Regions from separate parts of the Pseudoduganella sp. HUAS MS19 genome, predicted to be linked through region 2. Evidence: riboswitches for the same ligand, from Rfam matches in the RefSeq annotation. Region 2 holds a riboswitch; each other region holds the start of a gene.

Region 1 (5,432 bases), 400 kb from region 2:
GCAGACCACCTGCCCGCAGGTGCGCGAGCCCGCCATCCTGGTGTTCGCGGGCGACCATGGCGTGGTGGCGGAAGGCGTTTCAGCCTTCCCACAGGATGTGACCTGGCAGATGGTGGAGAACTTCCTGGCCGGGGGCGCGGCCATCAACGTTTTCGCGCGCCAGAATGGCTGCTCGCTGAAAGTGGTGGATGCGGGGGTCAAGCATGATTTCGGACCGCGCGAAGGACTGGTCAACCGCAAGATCGCCCCGGGCACGGCCAACTTTGCGCAGCAGCCTGCCATGTCGGTGCAGCAGTGCATGGAAGCGATCGAATGCGGCATGGACCTGGTGGCCGGGCTGCCGGGCAATGTCCTGGGCTTCGGCGAAATGGGGATCGGCAATACGACAGCCGCCGCAGCGTTGATGCACCGCCTGACCGGCATCCCGGTGGCGGATTGCGTGGGCGCCGGCACCGGGCTGGCGCCGGAAGGGGTGCTGCACAAACAGCGCGTGATCGAAGCGGCCATGGCGCTGCATGCCGACGCAAAAGGCGGCCTGCAGGCGCTGGCGGCCTTCGGCGGCCTGGAGATCGCGATGATGACCGGCGCCATGCTGAAAGCTGCCGAGCGCCGCATGGTGCTGCTGATCGACGGCTTTATCGTCACCAGCGCCCTGCTGGTGGCTTCCCGCGTGCAGCCGGCGGTACTGGACTACTGCGTGTTCTCGCACTGCTCCGACGAAAACGGTCACAAGCGCATGCTCGATTTCCTGGGCGGCCGCCCGCTGCTGAACCTGGGCCTGCGCCTGGGAGAAGGCACAGGCGCCGCACTGGCCGTGCCGCTGCTGCATGCCGCCGTCAACTTCCTGAACCAGATGGCGACGTTCGAGTCGGCCCAGGTCAGCGAGAAATCCGAGTAAGGCCGATGCAGCAGCTGCGTCTGTTCTTCATCGCACTGCAATTCTTCACGCGCCTTCCGATTCCGCGCTGGGTAGGCTTCGAGCCCGCGTGGCTGCACCATGCCTCGCGCTATTTTCCGGCAGTTGGACTGGTCGTGGCGACGATTGCGGGCGCAGTTTACGCGGCGGCGGCCCTGGTGCTGCCGCCTGCGGTTGCCGTATTGCTGTCCACCGCCGCCGGCATCTATGCCACGGGTGCTTTCCACGAAGACGGTTTCGCCGATAGCTGCGACGGCCTGGGCGGCGGCCACACGCGCGAGCGAGTGCTGGAAATCATGAAGGATTCGCGCATCGGCGCCTATGGGGCCATCGGTATCGGCCTGATGCTGGCGACCAAGGTCGCCACGCTGGCCAGCATGCCGAAACTGGCGGTGCTGGGCGCGCTGCTGGCGGCGCACCCGCTGTCGCGCCTTATGGCCTGTTCGCTGATCTGGCGGATGGACTATGCGCGTGCCGAGGGCAAGGCCAAGCCGCTGGCCCAGGAGATGCGCAGCGGTGAATTTGCCATCGCGGCGCTGACGGCGGCCCTGCCTGCTGCCGCAGTAGCCTGCGCCGGCTGGCTGACGGCTACCGCGCTGGCAGTGGGCCTGGGCGGCATGCTGCTGGCGACTCTCTGGCTGGCGCGCAAATTCCGGCGACGCCTGGGCGGCTATACGGGCGACTGCCTCGGCGCTGTCCAGCAGCTGACGGAAGCCGTGTTCTACCTCGGCGTGCTGGCCTGCCTGTGGAACTGATCCTCGTCCGCCATCCCCAGCCCGACGTGGCGCCGGGCGTGTGCTACGGCAGCAGCGACATCCCGGCCGAGGCGGCCGCCCTCGCCGCCGGCCACGCCGCCCTGGCACCGCAATTAGCCGACGCCCTCGCGCGGGGTTACCGCCTGTATTCCAGCCCCCTGCAGCGCTGCACGGCCCTGGCTTCCCTGCTGGGCGCATTCACGCCCGACGCGCGCCTGGCGGAGATGGATTTCGGCGCCTGGGAGCTGCGCCGCTGGCCCGAAGTCGCGCACGCCGAGGTCGACGCCTGGGCCGCCGACCTGCTCGATTACCGCCCTGGCGGCGGCGAAACCGTGCGCGAGGTGGCAGGCCGCGTGCAATCCTTCCTCGACGGGTTGCAGCACGACGCCATTATCGTCTGCCACGCCGGCACCATGCGCCTGATGGCGGCCATCGCCGCCGGCGCCCCCCTGCTGCAGGCCGCCGCCAAACCAAACCACATCAAGTATTGCGGGATCCTGCGCTTGTCCTGGCCAGCCAAGTCCGTATAATGGCGGGGTTTTGGTGCCCGCAATCGAACTCTCGAATGCAGTTAAACGGGAAACACGGCGCTGTCCCCTGACAGCCAACGTGTGCTGCCCCCGCAACGGTAAGCAAGTGCCGCCTTCAATGTGCGGCAGCGACCTCACGGCCACTGTGCGAAAGCATGGGAAGGCCAGGCCGCCAGACTTGCCAGCCCGGATACCGGCCAGACCAGGTGGGAACGCGCCCTGCGCCCGTTCCTGTTCATGCCGGCTTACGGGGACGTGGGCCGGCGGCCCGTTACGAAAGTTGTCATGTCTTTTCCCGTCACCCGGCAAGCGGCCCTCGCGTCGCTGGCACTGGCTGTTGCCGCACCTGCCGTCCAGGCACAAACCCAGGCTCCCGTACTGAACTCCGTGCTGATCACAGCCACCCGTACGCCGCAGGCAGCGCGCGACATCATCAGCGACACGCTGACCATCGGCCCGGAAGAAATCGCGCGCAGCGGCGCCGGTTCCATCACCGAGCTGCTGCAGCGCCAGCGCGGCATTGAAGTCAGCCGCAACGGCGGCCCGGGCAGCAATGCCAGCGTATTCCTGCGCGGTTCCAACAGCAACCAGGTGATCGTACTGATCGACGGTGTGCGCATCGGCTCCGCCAGCAGCGGCGCGGCCGCATGGAACGCGATTCCGCTGGGCGCAGTGGAGCGGATCGAGGTCGTGTACGGCCCACTGAGCACGCTGTACGGCGCCGACGCCATTGGCGGCGTGGTGCAGATCTTCACGAAAAAAGGCCAGGGCGGCTTGGCGCTGGATGCCGGCGTATTGGCAGGCACGTACGGCACGCGTTCCGGCACCGCCGGCATTTCCGGCAGCGCCGGCGCCTTCAGCTATGCGCTCAGCGCAGGCAGGGAGCGATCCGACGGCTTCTCCGCCACCCTGCCGGGCAGCACCAGCTACAACAGCGACGACGACGGCTACGACCGCAAGCACGCCAACGGCCAGCTGGCATGGCAGATCGCGCGCGGCCATGAACTGGGCGCATTGTTCCTGCACAGCGACCAGGAAGCGGATTTTGACGGCGGCACCAAAGTGCGCGCGTGGAGCACGCAAAAGCTAGGCACCGCTGCAGTGTATTCGCGCAATCGCCTGATGGACGCCTGGCAGATGACGACCCAGGTGGCGCAGTCGCGCGACAAGTCCGGCAGCTTCACCGCCACCGCCAGCCAGATCGATACCAGGCAGTCCCAGTTCAGCTGGCAGAACGATATCGCTCTGGGCTCTGACAGCCTGCAGCTGCTGGCCGAACACCGCAAGGAGGAAATCGAATCCAATACCGCCGCCCTGGTGCGCGAGCGCAGCACCATCTCCTGGGCCGCCAGCTACAACATGAAGCGCGGCGACCACCTGCTGGCAGCTGCCATCCGCAACGACGACAGCTCGCAGTATGGATCAAAGAACTCCGGCTCGCTTGGCTACGGCTACCGCATCACGGCGGGCCTGCGCGTCAATGCCAGCTATGGCACCAGCTTCCGCGCGCCCACCTTCAATGAGCTGTACTACCCCGGCTACGGCCTGCCGGCCAATCGCCCGGAAGAAGGCCGCAATCGCGAGATTGGCATCCACTTCGAGCAGGCCGGCACCGCACTGGCCGCCGTGGCTTACCGCAACAAGCTGACCGACCTGCTGGTAAACACCGCTCCTTGCCCGCTGCCCGGCTTCCGCTTCGGTTGCGCCTACAACGTGAACCAGGCCACGCTGGAAGGCATTTCGCTGTCGGCCCGCCGGCAACTGGGCGGCAGTTTCACGCTGTCCGCCAACGCCGACCTGCAAAACCCGCAAGACGACGGTACCGGCAAGCTGCTGGTACGCCGCGCCAAGCGCCACGGCAATGTGGCGCTGGAATATACTGCGGGCAGGCTGAGCAGCGGCGCCGAATGGCAGGTTTCCAGCAACCGCTTCGACGATACGGCCAACCGCAACCGCCTGGGCGGCTACGGTTTGCTGAACCTGTATGCGGCCTGGGAGTTCGACCGCGCCTGGACAGCCACCCTGCGCTGGAACAACCTGGCCGACAAGCGCTATGAACTGGCGCGCAATTACGCCACCGCCGGGTCCACCGTGTATGCCGGCCTGCGCTACGGCTACAGATAAATGAGATAAGCTGCCCGCTATGCATCCTCTTTCCGCCAAACTGCGCCTGCGCGCAGTCACCGTCGTCATCCTGCTGGTGCTGTTATCGCTGGCCAGCCTGGTGGCCGCCGGCATGATCGGATCGGTCAGCATCCCGCTGGCCGACATGCCAGGCGCGCTGCGGGAGTTCATCAGCGGGCAACCGGCCTCCCTGCCCGGCCACCTGCTTGGCTTGCGCGCCGAGCGGGCGGCCACCGCCTTCGTCACCGGCGCCTCGCTGTCGCTGGCCGGCGTCATGATGCAGGCCTTGCTGCGAAATCCCCTGGCCGATCCTTTTGTACTGGGCATTTCTTCCGGCGCGTCGGTCGGCGCACTGGCGGCATTGATGTTCATGTGCGCCGCATGGATGGTCGATGCGGCCTCCTTCGCCGGCGCTGTGGTCGTATCGATGATGCTGTATTTCCTGGCCCGGCGCGACCTGCGCGGCGGCACCGCGGCGGAAGGCGGCACGGCCCTGCTGTTGTTGACCGGCGTGATCCTGTCTTCCGGCTGCGTCGCCCTGGTCACACTGATGCTCTCGATTGCGCCGGAAAGCCGCCTGCGCACCATGGTGTTCTGGCTGATCGGCGACCTGTCCGGCTCCCCGATCCGCTGGCTGCCATGGATCGTATTGGCCGGCGGCTTGGCATTCGCCCTGCGCGCCGCCCGCTCCCTGAACGTGATGGCGCTGCATGCGGAAGCTGCGGCTACGCTGGGCATCCGCGTCGGCGCCTTGCGCAAGGGCCTGTTCTTCTGTTCCGGCCTGCTGACCGCCAGCGCCGTGACGACCGCCGGCAGCATCGGCTTTGTCGGCCTGATCGTGCCGCACGCCTGCCGCTTCGCCTTCGGCCCGGACCATCGCCTGCTGGTGCCAAGCGCCGCACTGGTCGGCGGCGCCTACCTGGTGCTGGCCGACACTGTGGCGCGCACCATCATCGCGCCGCAGCAGCTGCCGGCAGGCGTGGTGACCGCGCTGGTCGGCACCCCGGTCTTCCTGTATCAGCTGCACCGCCTGAGGAAATAAGATGATCGGCACCCATCAACTGCGCCTTGCCATGGGCAAGCGCACCCTGGTCGAAAAGCTGGACT
Region 2 (5,432 bases):
AGCCTTCCGGCGCGGACGATTGCCAGATCGATTGCTGGTCGTTGTGCGAGAACAGTTTTGGCGGCAGCGGCACGGATTTGGCCTGGTATTGCGCTTTGCTGGTGGGCTGGATCAGCGGGCCCACGTTCAGCATGACGCCAAGGTGGCCGGCGTTGAAGATCGGGACCAGGGGCGCCAGCGCCGGGGCGAGCGCGAACTCGCGCGCCCCGCCGGACGAGTCCTGCACCGGGACCGATGGCGCCAGCGCCGTAGCCGCCAGGGCGTCGCGGGCATAGGCAATTGTCGGGCGCAATTGCTGGTACAGCGCATAGCTGGTGCTGTCGTACGGCACAACTGTGTTGGCGTAGTCGTTGCCGCCGTACAGGAAGACGCAAACCAGCGCCTTGTAATCGCTTGCGGTGGCTGCCGCCGCCTCGGCGATCGACATCAGGTTGATTGCCCAAGGCGCCGCCACACCTGCCACGCCGAGTGCCGATGCGCGCTTGAGGAAGGCGCGGCGCGAAGCTTGATTTGTCATGGTGGGAGCCTTTATTTCTGCACAATGAATTCAGGGGATGCCATCACCAGCGTGAGCGCTGCGTACACGCGGTTGGCGCGCGCTGCGTCAGTGCCGGTCGCCATGCCGGTGACGGCGTTGCGGATCAGGGCGACGGTGTCCACACCCAGTTGGCCGGCCGCCAGAACCAGGTTGATCTCGTCGATCAGCGCCGGTACGTTGTCGGCCAGGGGGAGCAGCGTCGAATAGTCGGCCTTCACGTCGCCGATGCCTTTGCTGATAGCGGTTTGCATGTAGTTGGCATAGCCGACCACACTGGTTTCGTTCACGATCTGGAACTCCGGCGCGACCACGCCCAGCGCCGGCGGCACGTAGCCGGGACGGAAGAAGTTGAACACGCTCGGCGAGCGCAGCGGGCTTTGCCCCAGGCGGAACGCAGGTTCGCTGGTGTTGCCGATGGCCCAGGCATCGCTTGGCGAAGTAACACTGTAAGCGCGCGCCCAGGCGCTAAAGCGCAGGATCGGTTCGCGCACCTTGCCGAAACTGGACGAGGTCAGGCTCGATGCGGAACGTGCTTCCGGGTCCAGCAGGATCGCCTTGATCACTGCTTTCAGGTCGCCTTTGACGCCGCTGCCGTTGTTGTCGAAGACGGCGGCCACGCGCGCCACATAGGCTGGTGCGGGGTTGCTGGTGACCAGGCGCTGGATCAGTTGCTTCGAAACGAATGGCGCCACGTTAGGGTGCGCGAAAATCGCGTCGAGCGCCTTGTTCAGGGCCGTCGCGGCGTCGACGCCGCTGGCGATGGTGGTGCCGAGGAAGATTTTTTCGCCGGGCTCGTATTTGCTTCCGACCTGGACCATCGGCCGCTTGCGGTAGTCCGGCGTATCGTTGGTGCCGCCGGCGAGATCCGAGTCCCAGCCGGTGAAAACGCGGGCCAGGCCGGAAATGTCGGCCTGGGTGTAGGTTTCCTGCTCGGTTGCCGTGCCGTCCGGGTTCAGTTTCACCAGGCCGATGGTGAAGAGCTGCAGGATCTCGCGCGCGTAATTCTCGTCCGGCATGGAGCCGGTCTTCGGATTGGCCTTGGCGTTGCCGCGATAGGTCAGGTACTCGCCCATGGCGGTCGACAGTGTGACCTGCTGCAGCAAGGTTCGGTAATTGCCGAAGGCGTTGGCCTCGAGGAGGTCCATGTAGGCGGCGCCGGTGAAGGCGCGCCAGGCTCCGGTAAAGCCGTCCAGCGAAGCGACAACGATTTCGGACAGGGCCAGCGTCACGCGCTGGCGCAGGGTATCGGGGGACTTCAGCAGCTTGAACCAGAGCGCTGCGTCGATACCGGCCTGGTTGTTCTTGTTCTCGATGGCGTTGAAGCCCTTGGCCATCAGCCAGTCCCAGCGTGATTGCGATGCCGGCATTGCCATTTGCTCGTCCAGCCACTTGCTGTAGCCGACAGCCTGCACCTTGGCCATCTGTTCACGCGTTGCGCCCATCGACGCCTGGGCGAGGAAGCGCGCGGCCTGGGCGCTGGCAATCGATTCGCCCAAGGTCTGCGGTACCGGGGAAGTGCTGCCGCCGTCGCTTTCACTGCCTCCGCCACCGCCGCCGCAGGCGGTCAGCAGCGCCGCCGCAGCGAGCGCCGCCGGGAGCTTTGGCAGGCTCTCGTTCTGTTCGATTGTGTCGTCCATTGTTGCCCCTTGGAAATTTCCTGGAGGGAGCAGTATAGCGAGAAATGCTTGGGTAAAACCTATCGTGCGCCGGGATTGTCTGATTTCTTCAACCCTGCGGAAGCTAGTCAGGAGCGACTTTTTTTATAAAAGTTATTAGGACGGTGCGGTTTGCCACCGCCAAGTTCTTTAATGTACTATTCGGCAATTGGGTGCGCGCGTCCTGTCCTGGATGCGCGTTAAACGGGAAACCGGTGACGCTGCCATATGCAGCCATTCCGGTGCAGCCCCCGCTGCTGTAAGCCTGACGACTTCGGAAACACGCCACTGCGCTTGCGCGGGAAGGCCCGAACGAGGATGAAGGCGAGCCAGAATACCGGCCCGATACTGCCAGCACTATTCTCCGGGGTGAAGGGAAGCCGCTGTCGACCGGCTTCCTGCGTCTTGTCCGCCCGCCTTGTCGACCGTCTTTTTTGCTCTCCCCTGAAAGTGCTCCCATTGACCATTCGACGGGAGGTTTCGAATGCACATCATGGAAGGTTTCCTGCCCCCGGCGCATGCGTTGGGCTGGGCAGCCGTCTCCATTCCGTTCCTGGCCTGGGGCTTGCGCAACATGTCGCGGGACCTGCGGCTGCATCCGGAACGGCGCATGCTGCTGGGCGTGGCTGCGGCCTTTGCTTTCCTGCTGTCGGCGCTGAAGCTGCCGTCCGTGACGGGAAGCTGCTCGCATCCCACCGGCGTAGGACTGGGCGCGCTGCTGTTTGGGCCGGCTGCGATGGTACCGGTGGGCTTCATCGTGCTGCTGTTCCAGGCCTTGCTGCTGGCGCACGGCGGCGTGACGACGCTCGGCGCCAATGTGTTTTCCATGGCGGTCGTTGGGCCGTTCGTTTGCTATGGCGTGTTTCGCACGGCGGCCGCCTTGGGCCTGTCGCGTTCCATGGCAGTGTTCATGGCTGCCTGCATTGGTGACCTGGCGACCTACCTGACAACATCGGCCCAATTGGCCTGGGCCTTTCCCGATCCGGTCGGCGGCATCGGCGCTTCGTTCGCCAAGTTCGCCGGCATCTTCGGCCTGACGCAACTGCCGATCGCTATCAGCGAGGGCTTGCTGTCCGTGCTGGTGGTGAATGCAATGGCGCGCTTCAATGCGCATGAGCTGCGCACGCTCCCGGTGATGGCGCTGGCGAAAGGAAAAGCGGCATGAAGGCGAGTACCGCCTTGCTGTGGGGGACCATCGTCCTGTTGACGGTGTTGCCGCTGTGGCTTGCTGCCGTGCCGCCGGCGGAGCCGGGGGCCGCGGCGCAAGAAGCATTCGCCGGCGCGGACGCGCGCGCGCAGCAGGCAATCAGCACGATCGCACCCGCCTACCAGCCTTGGTTTGCGCCGCCGTTCGAACCTCCGAGCGGCGAGATCGCGTCGCTGCTGTTTGCGCTTCAGGCGGCGGCAGGGGCGGGCGTAATCGGTTTCTGGCTCGGCATGTCGGTTGCGCGGGAGCGCGAGCGCCGGCGCGCGCACCCAGCGTCGGGGCGGGATACTGATGCGAATTGATGGCGCGGCCTACGCCTGCCGCTGGCAGGGCGTCACGCCGGCCGCCAAGGCGCTGTTCGCGCTGGCGGGGGTGGCTGCCGCCCTGATCGCCCTTAGCCCGGGCACGCTGGCCGTGCTCGCGCTGCTGTCGACGCTCGCCACACTTGCCGGCGCGCGCGTGCCGGTGCGCAGCTATTTTGCCGTGGCGGCAGCTCCGCTCGGCTTCCTTCTATTGTCCTGTTTGACGATGTTGTTCACACCTGCTGCCGGCGGCGGCTGGCGCTGGGCGCCGGAACTGCTGCCGGCTGTCGCGCACATTGCACTGCGCTCGCTCGCCACACTGGCTGCGGTACTCGGACTGGTGCTGGCTACGCCACTGCCAGACTTGCTGTCGTTGATGCGGCGTCTGCGTATGCCCGCGTTGCTGCTGGACCTGATGGCGCTGTGCTACCGCATGCTGTTCGTCCTGCGCCAGGCATGGAGTGAAGCCGGCACTGCGCAGGCGGCGCGCCTCGGGCATCGTGGCTTGCTCCAGCGCTGGCGGTCGACAGGCTTGCTGGCCGGACAGGTGGCATTGCAGGTATGGCAGCGTGCAACGGCACTGCAAATGGCAGCCGATGCACGCGCCTTCCAGGGCGGCCTGCGTTTCCTGCCTGCGTCCTTCCCTCATGCACGGCGCCATGTCGCACTGTCGCTGGTTGCGAGCGCGCTGCTGCTGGCATTTTCCTTGCGGGACAGGCTATGACTCCCTTGATAGGACTGGAAGCAGTGGAGCATGCGTTCGCCGACGGCAATTCCGGCCTGCGCGGCTGCAACCTGACGCTGCGGCGGGGCCGCCACGCGCTGCTCGGTGCCAATGGCGCCGGCAAAACGACGCTGCTCCTGCATTTGAACGGCTTGCTGCGCCCGACCGCCGGCAACCTGCGCTGGCACGGCCAGCCCTATGACTACAGCCGTCCTGGTTTGAACGCCTTGCGAAGCCGTGTCGGCCTGGTGTTCCAGAACCCGGACCGCCAGCTGGTCTGTGCGCTGGTCGAAGAAGACGTGGCATTCGGGCCGCTCAATCTCGGACTCGACGATGCCACGGTACGCGCACGCGTGGCCGCGGCGCTCGATGCGGTGGGGCTGGCAGGCTTCGGCCGCCGGCCCGTGCACCACCTGAGCTTCGGCCAGAAGAAGCGCGCCTGCATCGCCGGCGTCCTGGCCATGGAGCCGGAAGTCCTGCTGCTGGACGAACCGATGGCGGGCCTGGACGCGCCTACGCAGGCCGAACTTGAAGCATTGCTCAACCGCCTGGCAGCACGCGGCGTCACGATCGTGCTGTCCACCCATGACGTCGACTTCGCCTATCGCTGGGCCGACGAGATTCACTTGATGGCGACAGGCCGCTGCACCGCCTCTGCTCCAGTGCAGCAGCTGGCTTTGCAGCGTGAAGCGTTACGCGCCGCAGGCCAGCGCCTGCCGCAGGCAATGGCATTGCATGCCGAACTGGCAAAGCACGGCCTGCTTGCCGCCGGCCCGGCCCTGCGCAGCGTTGACGCCGTCCTGGCGGCACTCGCTGCGCAGCCAGTCCACGAACAAACAGGAGAACTACAGACATGACAACCGGCCCTGCAGGCAAAGTCTGGTTTATCGGCGCCGGTCCCGGCGATCCCGAACTGATCACAGTAAAAGGACAAAAGCTGCTCGCGCGAGCCGGCGCCGTGCTGTTTGCCGGTTCGCTGGTCGACCGCGCCGCGACACTGTACGCG
Region 3 (5,432 bases), 1.7 Mb from region 2:
GCCTTGTCGATGCCGGCGCTGACCACCACGGCAGTCACGTCTTCCTCACGCATCAGGCGCTTGCGCTCAACGTGGATGGCATGGAACAGCTTCTGGCTGGCGGCATCGGTGGCGCCCATGGCTTCCAGGGTCACGTATGCGCGTGCCAGCGGGTCCTTTTCGCCGCGGGCGAAGTGAATGCGGCGGAAGTGGACCTTGTCGGCGTTCTGCTTGACCCAGGCGGCGATGCGCGGCTCAAGCGCGTTGCAGTGCGGGCAGGTGTACATGAAGAACTCGACCACCTCGACCTTTTTACCCTGGGCTTCAGTGCGCACCGGGGTGTCAAGGACCGTATAGTCAACGCCTTGTTTCGGCTCGGCGGCGTAGGCGCCGGCGGCGGTAAACATCAGGGCGGCAGAAGCAATCAGCAGTCGCAGCAAACGCATGGTCATCCTTACGGGTAAGTGGTAAACGCCGCGAGATTACCATTTTTTGCGCGCTGTGATCAGCCCCGTGGGCCAAATTGGCGCCAACGGGGCGGTTTTAAGCCAGCTTTAAGCGCTTAGAAGTCGTAGCGCGCCGAAACTTTCAGTTGGCGGCCGCTGTTCGGATAAATGCCTGCGCGGCAGCTGAACGCCTGGCTGAAGTGCTCCTTGTCGAACATGTTCAGCGCGGTCAGCGCCAGCTCCCATTGGCCGAATCTGCGCGCGTAGCGGCCATCGACCACGGTATATGCCGGCATGCGGGCGTCGCAGCTATTGTCAAAGTCGCCACCATAACGCTGCTTACCCACGCGCTGCACGCCAATGTCGGCGCTCTGGCCGTCGGAAGGCAGCCATGCCAGGCGCACGGTCAGGATGTTCTTCGGTACCAGCGCCAGCTCGCGCCCGGCGTTAGGGCCGGAGCGGAACTCGGCCTCCACTTGCTGGTAGTGGCCCTGCACCTGCCATGCCGGAGCGAAGCGGTAGCTGCCGTCCAGTTCAAAGCCCTTGCGCTGGGTCGGGGCCAGGTTGGTGTTGGCGCCGAACATGCCTGCGGTCGGATCGTAGTAGATCTCGTTGTCCAGGTTGTGGCGGAAGATGCGCGCGTCGGCCTTGAAGGCGCCCCGCGCGTAACCGAGGCCGATTTCAGCATCGTGCGAGCTCTGGGTTTCCAGCGGCTTGTTGGCTTGCGGGGTGAAGCCGTTCTCGTCGGAGTTGGCAACGCGGTAGCTCTGGCCCAGCTTGGCCCAGGCGGTCAGGCCTGGCGCGGCCAGCATGCTGCCCTGCACTTCCCAGGCGTTGTTGGCTTGCTTGACGCTGTACGTGGCGCTGGTGAATGGCATCGGATCGACCGAGTCCTTGTCGAACAGTTCGCGGCGCACACCGGCGGACAGGCGGAACTGTTGCCGACCGGTGAATTTCATCTCGTCGCGCACGTAGAAGGCCTTGCTCTTCTGCTTGGCGTCGGCGGCCGAGAAGGTTGCAGTGGTGACGCGGTTCCAGCGGCCGAAGTCAAAGCCGGCAACCAGTTCGTTCAGCACGCCGTTGAACTGGCCCAGGTGGCGCACGCGCGGCGAGAACTGGGTCTGCTCGGTGTCGTAGGCCGAACTGGAAACGCCAAACATGGTGAAATAGGTGGCTTTGGCTTCCTTCTTGCGGTGCGACAGCTCGGCCGCCAGGTCGAAGGCGCCGATCTTGCGTTCCCAGGCGGCTGTGTAGCGCTCGCTATCGAGCTTGCCGAAATCGTTCGGGGTCAGGGTCTGGCGCGGGTTGGCGTTGAATTGCGCTTCCGTCAGGCTGCCGGCGAAGCGCTGGTCCTGGCGCGCGATATCGGCGCGCAGCGAGAAGCTGCCAACGCCTGTGTGGAACTTGACGCCGCCGTTGAAGCGCGACTGCTTGAACTCGTTGTTGTCGCGATAGTTGTCGGAGCGCTGGTGGCCGGCCGAAGCATCAAAGGCGAAATCGTCGAAGCCCTGCACCACGCTGGCGCGCACTTCGCCGCTGTCGAACTGGCCCAGCTCAGTGAACATATTGCCGCTGCGGGCACCGGCCTGCGGGCGCCTGGTGGTGATCTGGATCACGCCGCCGGTCGCGCCTTCACCATACAGCACGCTGGCGCCGCCGCGCATGATATCGATACGCTCCACCATATCGATCGGGATGGTGGACAGGGTCGCACTGGACAGCTCGTTCTCGTTCAGGCGCACGCCATCCAGCACGATCACCACGTTCTGGTCGCTGTTGGCGCCAAAGCCGCGCAGGTCGAGGCCGAAGTCGGGGCTGCCGGTCAGGCTCTGGCGGCCGTATACGCCGCCGATCTTGCGGATCGCCTGGCTGACGTCGGATACGCCGGCGCGGCGAATATCTGCCGCGGTAATGGTGGTGGCGCCGATCGGCAGCAGCGATGGATCGCTGGCAAAGCGGGAACCGGAAACGACAACGGTGTTGGATTGGGCTTGGGCCGCTGCGGCAAAGCACAGGGCAACAGCTGCGGCAAGCGCGCAGCGCGAGGTGATGAAGGTCATGACTTTTTGAATGAGTATTTTCCGCCTGCCTCCCCGCAGCCGGAATCCACGGAAGACGATCCCTGTGCGGGTGCGCTTCCACCTCCCTGGCCGGTATCCGGGCTGGCAAGACTGACCGTTCCACCTTCCTGCAGCTGCAGTGGTTATCTGGCGCGGCCTGCCGTCATGAGGACGGCGCTTGCGTACCGTTGCGGGGGCAGCACATTGCGTTTCCCGTTTAACTGCCTCCATGAACAGGAGGCGGGCACCAAGGCGCCCACATTATACGCTGCTTAGGCTATAGTGACGCGTTGCCAAATTGTTATGAGGGACTCATGCGTACTTTCATCGCGCTCGCGGCCATCGCACTGCTGGCCGGCGCCGCCGCACCGCAAGCCGAGATACCGACGGCGCCGCGCAACGCCGCCGCAGTCACCGCGCCCAGCGCCCCCGGTGCGTGGGGCGGCATGCGCACCGGCCAGGAAGCCACGCTGTCGGACCGCGTGGTTGACTACAAGATCGAGGCCAGCCTCGATCCCGTCAAGCACACCATCGATGGCAAGCAGCGCCTGACCTGGCGCAACCGCAGCAGCAATCCGGTACGCAGCGTGTACATGCACCTGTACCTGAACGCCTTCCAGAATCCCGGCAGCACCTACTTCACCGAGCAGCGCAAGAGCGGCGCCGGCTTGCGCTCCGGCGTCGATACCAGTGACGGCGAATGGGGCTACATCGCGTTGCGCAGCGTGCAGCAGAACGGGGCCAAGGTAGCGTGGCAGTTCGTGCAGCCCGATGGCGGCCCCGCCACCGACCGCACCGTGGTGCGCATGGACCTGCCGCAGCCGGTCGCGCCCGGCGCCAGCACCACGCTCGACATCAGCTTTTTCGACCAGTTGCCGCGCGTGGTATCGCGCACCGGCTACTTCGGCACCTTCCACCTGGTGGCGCAATGGTTCCCCAAGATCGCCGTCCTTGAATTGCCCGGTGAGCGCGGCGCCACGCAGGCACGCTGGAATGCGCACGAGTTCCATGCCGAGTCGGAGTTCTATGCCGACTTCGGCAGCTACGACGTCAAACTGACCGTACCTAAAGGCTATACCGTGGGCGCCACCGGCGAGCTGCAAGGCCCGCCGGCCGAAAAGGACGGCAAGCTGACCCACCACTTCGTACAAGGCGACGTGCACGATTTTGCCTGGACTGCGGACAGCCGCACCGCCAGGCCATTGACCGGCACCTGGACCGGCGCGGGCAGCCCGCAGGTAAAGATCACCGTGCTGTTCCCGCCGGAATACGCATCGAACGCCGCGCCGGTGCTGAAAGCCGCCAGGGATTCGCTGGACTACTTCTCGAAAACGCTCGGCCCCTACCCTTACAAGACGGTCACCGTGGTCATCCCTCCCTACAATGCGCGCGAAGCGGCCGGCATGGAATACCCGACCTTCTTCACTGCCGATGCTTACAAGGACCTCACGCCCGGCACCTTGAGCGCTTTCGAGCTCGATTTCGTCACGATCCACGAGTTCGGCCACGGTTATTTTTACGGCATCCTCGCCAGCAACGAGTTCGAAGAACCGATGCTGGACGAAGGCCTGAACCAGTACTGGAACACGCGCATGCTGTCCGACCTGGGCCGCAAGGTCGATGCCACCACGCCCCTGCTCAGCAGGCTCGGATTTGCGCCGCGCTTTGACGTCTGGGACGCTGAGCGCGCCATGACCCCGCGCGAAGAGCCAGCGGATCCGCTGGGCGCCAGCGCCTTCCATCGCCTGCAGGGTGTGGGTCCCGTATATTCGCGCACCGCGACCGCCATGCACGACCTGGAAGCCCAGTTGGGCAAGGACGTGATGGGACGCGCTTTCAAGGAATACTACCGCCGCTGGAAATTCCGCCATCCGAGCGTAGCCGACTTCCGCGCGGTATTGAGCGACGTAAGCGGCAACCGCAAGCTGGTGGAGCAGGTGTTTGCGCAGCAGGTATACAACGTGAGCCGGGTCGACGACCGCATCGCCAAATTCACCAGTGCCGAAGTGCTGCCGCAGCCAGGCGTGCATGTCGAGAACGGCAAGCGCGTCGAGCTGACGTCGGAGCAGGTGGCGGAACGGATAAACAAGCAACGCAAGGGATGGAAGGAGCAATACCCGGATGCCAGGGAATATCAGGGGCCCTACCCCTACCACACCATGGTGACCGTGCGCCGGCGCGGCGCCGACGTGCCGCAAACCCTGCTCGTCAAGTTCGCCGACGGCAGCAGCGAAGCCGTGCTGTGGGACGGAGAAGAGCGCTGGCGAACCTTCGAGTGGACCAAGCCAGCCAAGGCCGTATCGGCCGAGCTCGATCCCGGCCGCAAGCACCGCCTCGATGGCAACAAGCTCGATGACAGCCGCACGCTCGAACCAGACGGCCGCGCCGCGCGCCGCTGGAGCTTCGCCTTCGCCGCCATCGTCCAGACCCTGATCTCCTTCATTGCAACGCTATGAAACTGTCCGCCAACCTGAAAAACGCAAGCCGCGCCGCCCTGCAGTGGCGGCTGCTGGTGACCTGGCTCGTGGCCGCACTGCTGCCCACCCTGCTTCTCGCTGCGCCGATGTGGAGCACGCTGTCCGGCATTCTCGACCAGTCGGTGCATGCGCCGGAACTGGCCAGCTCGCTGGACCTGCTGGCGCTGTCCGACATCATGGCTGAACTGAAGCGCAATAAGCTGGCGCTGCAGGCAGGCGGGATCGCCGCCCTGGTGCTTACCCTGCTGCTGTCGCCGCTTCTGACCGGAGTGATCGTCACAGCGGGCCGCTCGCAGGAGACTGCAAGCTTCGGCCAACTGTTCGCCGGCGGCGTGAGCGAGTACCCGCGCATGTTCCGCATGCTGGTGTGGGCTGTCGTGCCGTTTGGCCTGGCGCTGGCGGTCAGCGGCGCGGTGGCCGATGTTGCGCGGGACATGGCCGAGAAGGCCAGGCTCGAATCGGAGGCCGAC
Region 4 (5,432 bases), 630 kb from region 2:
CATTGCCGAAGATGCGCTGAGCGGCGGCGCGGCCGGCTTCGGCCGGCGGCATGCCGCCGGCCTGCAAGGCGCGCACGCGCACCAGCCATTCGCGCGCCACGCGGTTGCCCGTTGTGGGCTCGCGGCCCCAGGCGGCGCTCGCACCTGTGCCGCCGCCGGCGCTGCCGCCCAGGGGCGCCAGTGCCGCCTCCAGGGCTTCGCGCAATGCCGGCTCCCGCTCGGCGATGCCGGCGGCGGAAGCGGCCAGCGACATGCGCCCGGCGCGGTCGACCAGGCGGATCAGGTTCGGGTACAGGTCGCGAAACAGGCCGGAGGTGGTCACCAGCGCATCGCGCCGCACAGCTCCCGGCACCAGGCGCACGTCGTTGACGATGCCGCGCGCGTTCCATACCGGCTCGGCGCCCATCATGGCCAGCGCGAAAGCCACCATCACGCCTTCATCGCGCACAGCGTCGGATGCCCACAGCAAGATGCCTTCGCTGCCGGCGTCGGAGCGCTCGCGCGCGGCAGCCTTGGCCGCCAGGCTGGAGCCCATCTGGTAGCCGATCCTGGTCGGCAGGATATCGCCATCGACCGCATGGAAGTTGCGGCCGGTAGGCAGCGCTTCCGGCGAACGCAAGGGATCGTTGCCCTTGCCCGGTTCAATGAAGCGGCCGTCCAGGCCTGCCAGCAGCCCGCGCATTTCATTCAGCGGCGAAGCGGCCAGCTTGCGCGCCACCTCGGGATCGTCGATACCGCCCTTCTTCATCGACTCCAGCATCAGTTCGATGGACTCCTGCTTCCACGGGCGGCCGAAAATGTGCAGGCCGTGCGGCATGAACTTTTCCTGCAGCTTGGTCAGGTAATGCCCGACCTCGTGCGCCAGCAGATCATCGTCGGCGGCATCGAAGCCGATGCCGCGCACGGCCAGCACGTCGGCCATCGACGCCTCCAGTTCCGCCTTCAGGTTCAGGGCCACCACGCGTTCGCGCATCAGCTGCGCCGCCTTTGCCTTCAGCGTTTCCGAACTGGCGGCCTCGTAACTCTCGACTATCTGGCGCAGCGACAGCAGTTCGTCATACAGCGGCGTCGAGGCCAATGGCGGAGTCAGGTGGTCGACCATCACTGCCAGGCCGCGGCGCTTGGCTTGCGTGCCTTCGCCGACGCCGTCCACGATGTAGGGATAAATGCCGGGCAGGTCGCCCGCGATCAGGCTGGGAAAATCGTCGCCCGACAGGCCGACCGCCTTGCCCGGCAAGAACTCGTAGGTGGAATGGCGGCCGACATGCACCAGCGCATCGGCCTTGAAGCGGTCACGCAGCCAGTGGTAGAAGGCCAGGTACTGGTGCGGCGGCGGCACGCTGGTGTTGGCGTGCAGCAGTTCTTCATCGACTTCCCAGCCGCGCGGCGGCTGCGGACCGATGAACACGTTGCCGAACACCAGTCCCGGCACCAGCAGCTTGCCGCCCTCGACCATGATCTTGCCGGGCGCCGCGCCCCAGCCCTTCAGGCCTTCGATGCCGTAGGCGGCCACGCGGCGGCGCAAGGGCTCCAGCGCAGCACAGCGGCGCGCCGCCCTGGCCTGCAGGCAGCCCGCATAGCCATCGGCCAGCGCGGCCAGGTCGCGGATCGCCGCCTGGCGCTGCGGATGGCCGGCGCCTTCCACCAGGTGCTGCAATTCCTTGATCACGACTTCGGCCTGCTTGCGGCCCAGCACCCATTCGCCGGCAGCTTCCGCTTCCAGCACGTCGGCATGCAGGCGCCCCAGCAGGCCATTGCTCATTTCGCCCCGTACGCGCGGCGGCAGCGTCGCGAACCACTTCGCGTAATCGGCTGCGCTGACGCTGTTCACGGAAGGCGCCAGCTCGCGCAAGGCGCCGCGGTCTTCCGGCAAGTTGACGCCGTGCGCCATGATGCGCTCGAGCAGCGCTTGCGGCGAGTCCGGCAATGCGCCGACCGCGTAGCCGGCGTCCTTCAGTGCGTGCAGCATGTCGAACAGCGAAGCCGGCACGTCGAGGTTGTCGGCGCCGATGTTCTGCCGGCCCGGCGGGTGGTTGTAGTAGACCAGCGCCACGCGCTTGTCGCGGTTCGGCTTGGCACGCAGCGCCAGCCAGCGGTCGACGCGTGCGGCCAGGCGTTCCGTTTCCGCCGCCAGCACTACCGGCGGGCGGTTCTCGATGCCGGTCAGCTTGTCGCGCTGCGGCTCGCCCAGCGCGGCCACCACGACAGGCTGGCCGATGCCCTGCAGCTCCGGCAGCGCCACCCGGTACTGCACCGAATCGGGCGGCAGGCCGTCCGGCGACAGGCGCCATTGCATGGCGGTGCGGTCGGACAGGCGGATCGCCTTGAACAAGGGAATGTCGAGCTTCTTGAACGCGCCGCTGACGGCCTCGCGTCCTTCGGCGGCACCCACGACGAAGTCCTGCAGCACCACCATGGCGGCCGGCACGGCGGGCGCAATCAGTTCCGGCAAGCGCTCCAGGGCCTCGCGCGAAGCGCCGCCCCAGCGCGGCAGCACCTGCACGCATTGCTGGCCGTTGCGCTCGATCCGGCGGCACACGGCATCCGGCACCGCGCCGTCCATGTTCGACAGGTCCAGCACGACCACCGTGGGGCGGGCCTGCAGGCCCAGTTGCGCCGCCCTGCCCCACGCTGCCGCATCGTGCAGTTCGCGCTGGCCGGCGCGCAGGCGCAGTGCCGGTTCCGGCAGCGGTTCGGCCAGGGCGGCGGACGGGTCGAGCAAGTGGGCGAACAAGGCCGCCGTGTTGTCGCGGCCACCGGCTTGCCATAGCTGGCGGGCTGCCAGCCACTGGGCCGCTGCGGGGCGCGCCCTGGCCGCCTGCAGCGCTGCTTGCGGCGGCTGCTCGGTCGACAGCTGGCGCAGCGTTTCCGGCGAAAATCCTTGCAGGTTGCCGTGCCGCCCGCGCGACAGCAGGCTGAGCGTGGCCTCGCCGTTCATGGCCAGCACTGTCGCTGGCGCACGGGCGTGGCGCGGCAAGGCTTCCTTCAGGCGCCGCGCCGGGTCGCCAAACAGCGCTACCGCCAGGATGCTGTCGGCCTGCGCCAGCCACTGGGCGGCCTGCTTGTCGTCGGCCGCCATCCACTGCGCCGCAGTGCGCAGGACGATGCGGTCGCGCGGATGGGCCGCCAGGTGGCGGTGCGCCGCCTCGATGGCGACAGGCGCAGCGCGTTCGGTGACGACGGCAAACAGCACGGCGGCATTGGCAGGCATGCAAGCGAATGCACAAAGCAGGACTGCGATGGTCCGGGCAAAGGTAATGGTAGGCACAGCGGATTTCCGAGCACGCAAAACCACACCCCGGGCTTCGCACAATCAAGGTGACTGGCCGGTCTTCTGGCTCGCCTTCATCCTCCGCTGGCCTGGCCTTCCCGTGCGATGCACAGTGGCGTTGGCCAGTTTCGTCCGGCTTACAGCAGCGGGGGCTGCGCCGGACTGGCGCAAGATGGCAATCCCGCGCGGCACCGGCTTCCCGTTTCACCTCCCGGCAGGCTTGCAGGAAGGCACCAATCACATAAACGTGCGCCATTCTAGCAGACGGCGCTGGGCGGACAATCTAGCCAGAAAAATAACGACTGTTGTTATAAAGATCCACTTCTGCGAAATGATTGGTAATTCGTGAGAATTAGGTATTTACTGCTAAGTACGCGTCAAAGAACGTGTCTGGGAGAGTAAAAATGCATAACAAGACAACATTACAAGTCCTGGCAGCCGCCTCCGGACTTGGGGATGAGCGCATCCAGGAACTGTGGGAAGGGGCGGATATGTATGCCCGTGCCCAGGCTGGGAATCCGGATTCGCCGCGCTACCAGCAAGTGCTGCACGAGCGCATGGCGGCCATGGTCGAACGCGAAGTGGCCAAACGCCATGCCGCGGACGGCGAACCTTGGGTGCTGGCCGATGCCCACCTGGGCCAGATCGAAGTGTCGCTGTCCGATGCCCTGAAAGCCTTCGGCAGCCGCACGCACCACGTTATCCACTAGCAAGGCAGCGCCGCAAACACGGCTGTGAACCGCACCCCGATCCCGTGCCGTCCACACTGCGGCGCCTGTTGTACGGCGCCCGCAATCTCCAGCCCGATCCCCGGCATGCCAGATGGCAAGCCGGCCGGCGTGCCCTGCATCCAGCTCGATTCACACAGGCGCTGCAAGCTGTATGGCTTGCCCGAACGCCCCCTCGTGTGCGTTCAATTCAGCGCCGACGAAGCGGTGTGCGGCGAGTCGCGCGAGCAGGCCATGCGCTGGCTGGGGTGGCCGACGCGGTAAAATATCGCCCCATCATGAGTTTCCAATGCCGCCCAGCCTGCGGCGCCTGCTGCACGGCGCCCTCGATCACTTCCCCGATTCCCGGTATGCCGCACGGCAAACCGGCCGGGGTGCGTTGCGTGCAACTGGGAGACGATGCACGCTGCAAGATTTTCGGCCAGCCTGAGCGCCCGGCGTTCTGCGCCGGCCTGCAGCCCTCGGCCGAGATGTGCGGCGAAACGCGCAGCCAGGCCATGCACTGGCTCAGTGCGCTCGAACTGGCCACCGCACCCTGAACACGCCTGCCGCCGGCATTGGAAACGATTCCCGGCTAGAATGTTCAGCCATGAACCAAACCATCGACCACCGCCACCGCCGCTCCACCCGCCTGGCTTTCCTGACGGCGGGCCTGGCCATGTCCGCCTGGGCGCCGCTGGTGCCCTATGCCAAGGAGCGCCTGCAGCTGGCGGAAGGCCCGCTCGGCCTGCTGCTGCTGTGCCTCGGCCTCGGCTCGCTGCTGGCAATGCCGCTGACCGGCGCGCTGGCGGCGCGTTTTGGCTGCCGCAAGGTGGTGCTGTGGTCGGCGCTGGCGGTCTGCCTGGCCCTGCCCGGCCTGGCGCTGGCGCCGACCCCCATCCTGCTCGGGCTGGTGCTGTTCGTGTTTGGTGCTGCGCTGGGCACCATGGACGTGGCCATGAACGTGCAGGCGGTGATGGTCGAAAAGGCCAGCGGCGGCGCCCTGATGTCGGGCTTCCACGGCATGTTCAGCCTGGGCGGCTTTGCCGGCGCAGGCGGCATGGCGCTGCTGCTGTGGCTTGGCAGCGGGCCGCTGGGCGCCTGCCTGGCCATCGCGGCGCTGATCGTGCTCCTGCTGTGGCGCGCCGCGCCCGACTTGCTGCACCAGCCGGAAGCGGGCGCAGGCGACGCGCCAGGCTTTGTCATGCCGCATGGCGCCGTGATCTTCATCGGCGCCCTGTGCTTCATCGTCTTCCTGGCCGAAGGCGCCATGCTGGACTGGAGCGCCGTGTTCCTGAGCGCCGAACGCGGCCTGGAAGAAGGTCGCGCCGGCCTCGGCTACGCCGCCTTTGCCATCGCCATGACGGTGGGCCGCCTGACCGGCGACCGCGTCGTGGCCCGCTGCGGCGGCCGCCGCGTGCTGCTGGCAGGCGGCCTGTGCGCCGCCGCCGGTT

What was found. Region 2 has a riboswitch for cobalamin ahead of ACWBU6_RS01555 (energy-coupling factor ABC transporter permease). Riboswitches for the same ligand answer to the same signal wherever they lie in the genome.
Region 1: another riboswitch for cobalamin. It lies ahead of ACWBU6_RS29180 (TonB-dependent receptor domain-containing protein); the one in region 2 lies ahead of ACWBU6_RS01555 (energy-coupling factor ABC transporter permease).
Region 3: another riboswitch for cobalamin. It lies ahead of ACWBU6_RS09500 (TonB-dependent receptor); the one in region 2 lies ahead of ACWBU6_RS01555 (energy-coupling factor ABC transporter permease).
Region 4: another riboswitch for cobalamin. It lies ahead of ACWBU6_RS28130 (cobaltochelatase subunit CobN); the one in region 2 lies ahead of ACWBU6_RS01555 (energy-coupling factor ABC transporter permease).

Annotation. Positions count from the first base shown of each region.
Region 1 covers NZ_CM132133.1:6,350,309-6,355,740, forward strand. The annotation lists gene cobT (nicotinate-nucleotide--dimethylbenzimidazole phosphoribosyltransferase) at 1-898, shown strand, start outside; gene ACWBU6_RS29170 (adenosylcobinamide-GDP ribazoletransferase) at 904-1,671, shown strand; gene ACWBU6_RS29175 (histidine phosphatase family protein) at 1,662-2,201, shown strand; cobalamin riboswitch at 2,196-2,417, shown strand; gene ACWBU6_RS29180 (TonB-dependent receptor domain-containing protein) at 2,487-4,325, shown strand; gene ACWBU6_RS29185 (FecCD family ABC transporter permease) at 4,345-5,367, shown strand; gene ACWBU6_RS29190 (ABC transporter ATP-binding protein) at 5,369-5,432, shown strand, end outside.
Region 2 covers NZ_CM132133.1:335,125-340,556, forward strand. The annotation lists gene ACWBU6_RS01545 (DUF1501 domain-containing protein) at 1-517, opposite strand, end outside; gene ACWBU6_RS01550 (DUF1800 domain-containing protein) at 529-2,175, opposite strand; cobalamin riboswitch at 2,350-2,553, shown strand; gene ACWBU6_RS01555 (energy-coupling factor ABC transporter permease) at 2,678-3,358, shown strand; gene ACWBU6_RS01560 (energy-coupling factor ABC transporter substrate-binding protein) at 3,355-3,702, shown strand; gene cbiQ (cobalt ECF transporter T component CbiQ) at 3,692-4,426, shown strand; gene ACWBU6_RS01570 (energy-coupling factor ABC transporter ATP-binding protein) at 4,423-5,283, shown strand; gene cobM (precorrin-4 C(11)-methyltransferase) at 5,280-5,432, shown strand, end outside.
Region 3 covers NZ_CM132133.1:2,067,268-2,072,699, reverse strand. The annotation lists gene ACWBU6_RS09505 (thiol:disulfide interchange protein DsbA/DsbL) at 1-425, opposite strand, end outside; gene ACWBU6_RS09500 (TonB-dependent receptor) at 542-2,485, opposite strand; cobalamin riboswitch at 2,557-2,752, opposite strand; gene ACWBU6_RS09495 (M1 family metallopeptidase) at 2,800-4,941, shown strand; gene ACWBU6_RS09490 (hypothetical protein) at 4,938-5,432, shown strand, end outside.
Region 4 covers NZ_CM132133.1:6,128,319-6,133,750, forward strand. The annotation lists gene ACWBU6_RS28130 (cobaltochelatase subunit CobN) at 1-3,268, opposite strand, end outside; cobalamin riboswitch at 3,308-3,524, opposite strand; gene ACWBU6_RS28135 (hypothetical protein) at 3,676-3,981, shown strand; gene ACWBU6_RS28140 (YkgJ family cysteine cluster protein) at 4,006-4,263, shown strand; gene ACWBU6_RS28145 (YkgJ family cysteine cluster protein) at 4,278-4,538, shown strand; gene ACWBU6_RS28150 (MFS transporter) at 4,589-5,432, shown strand, end outside.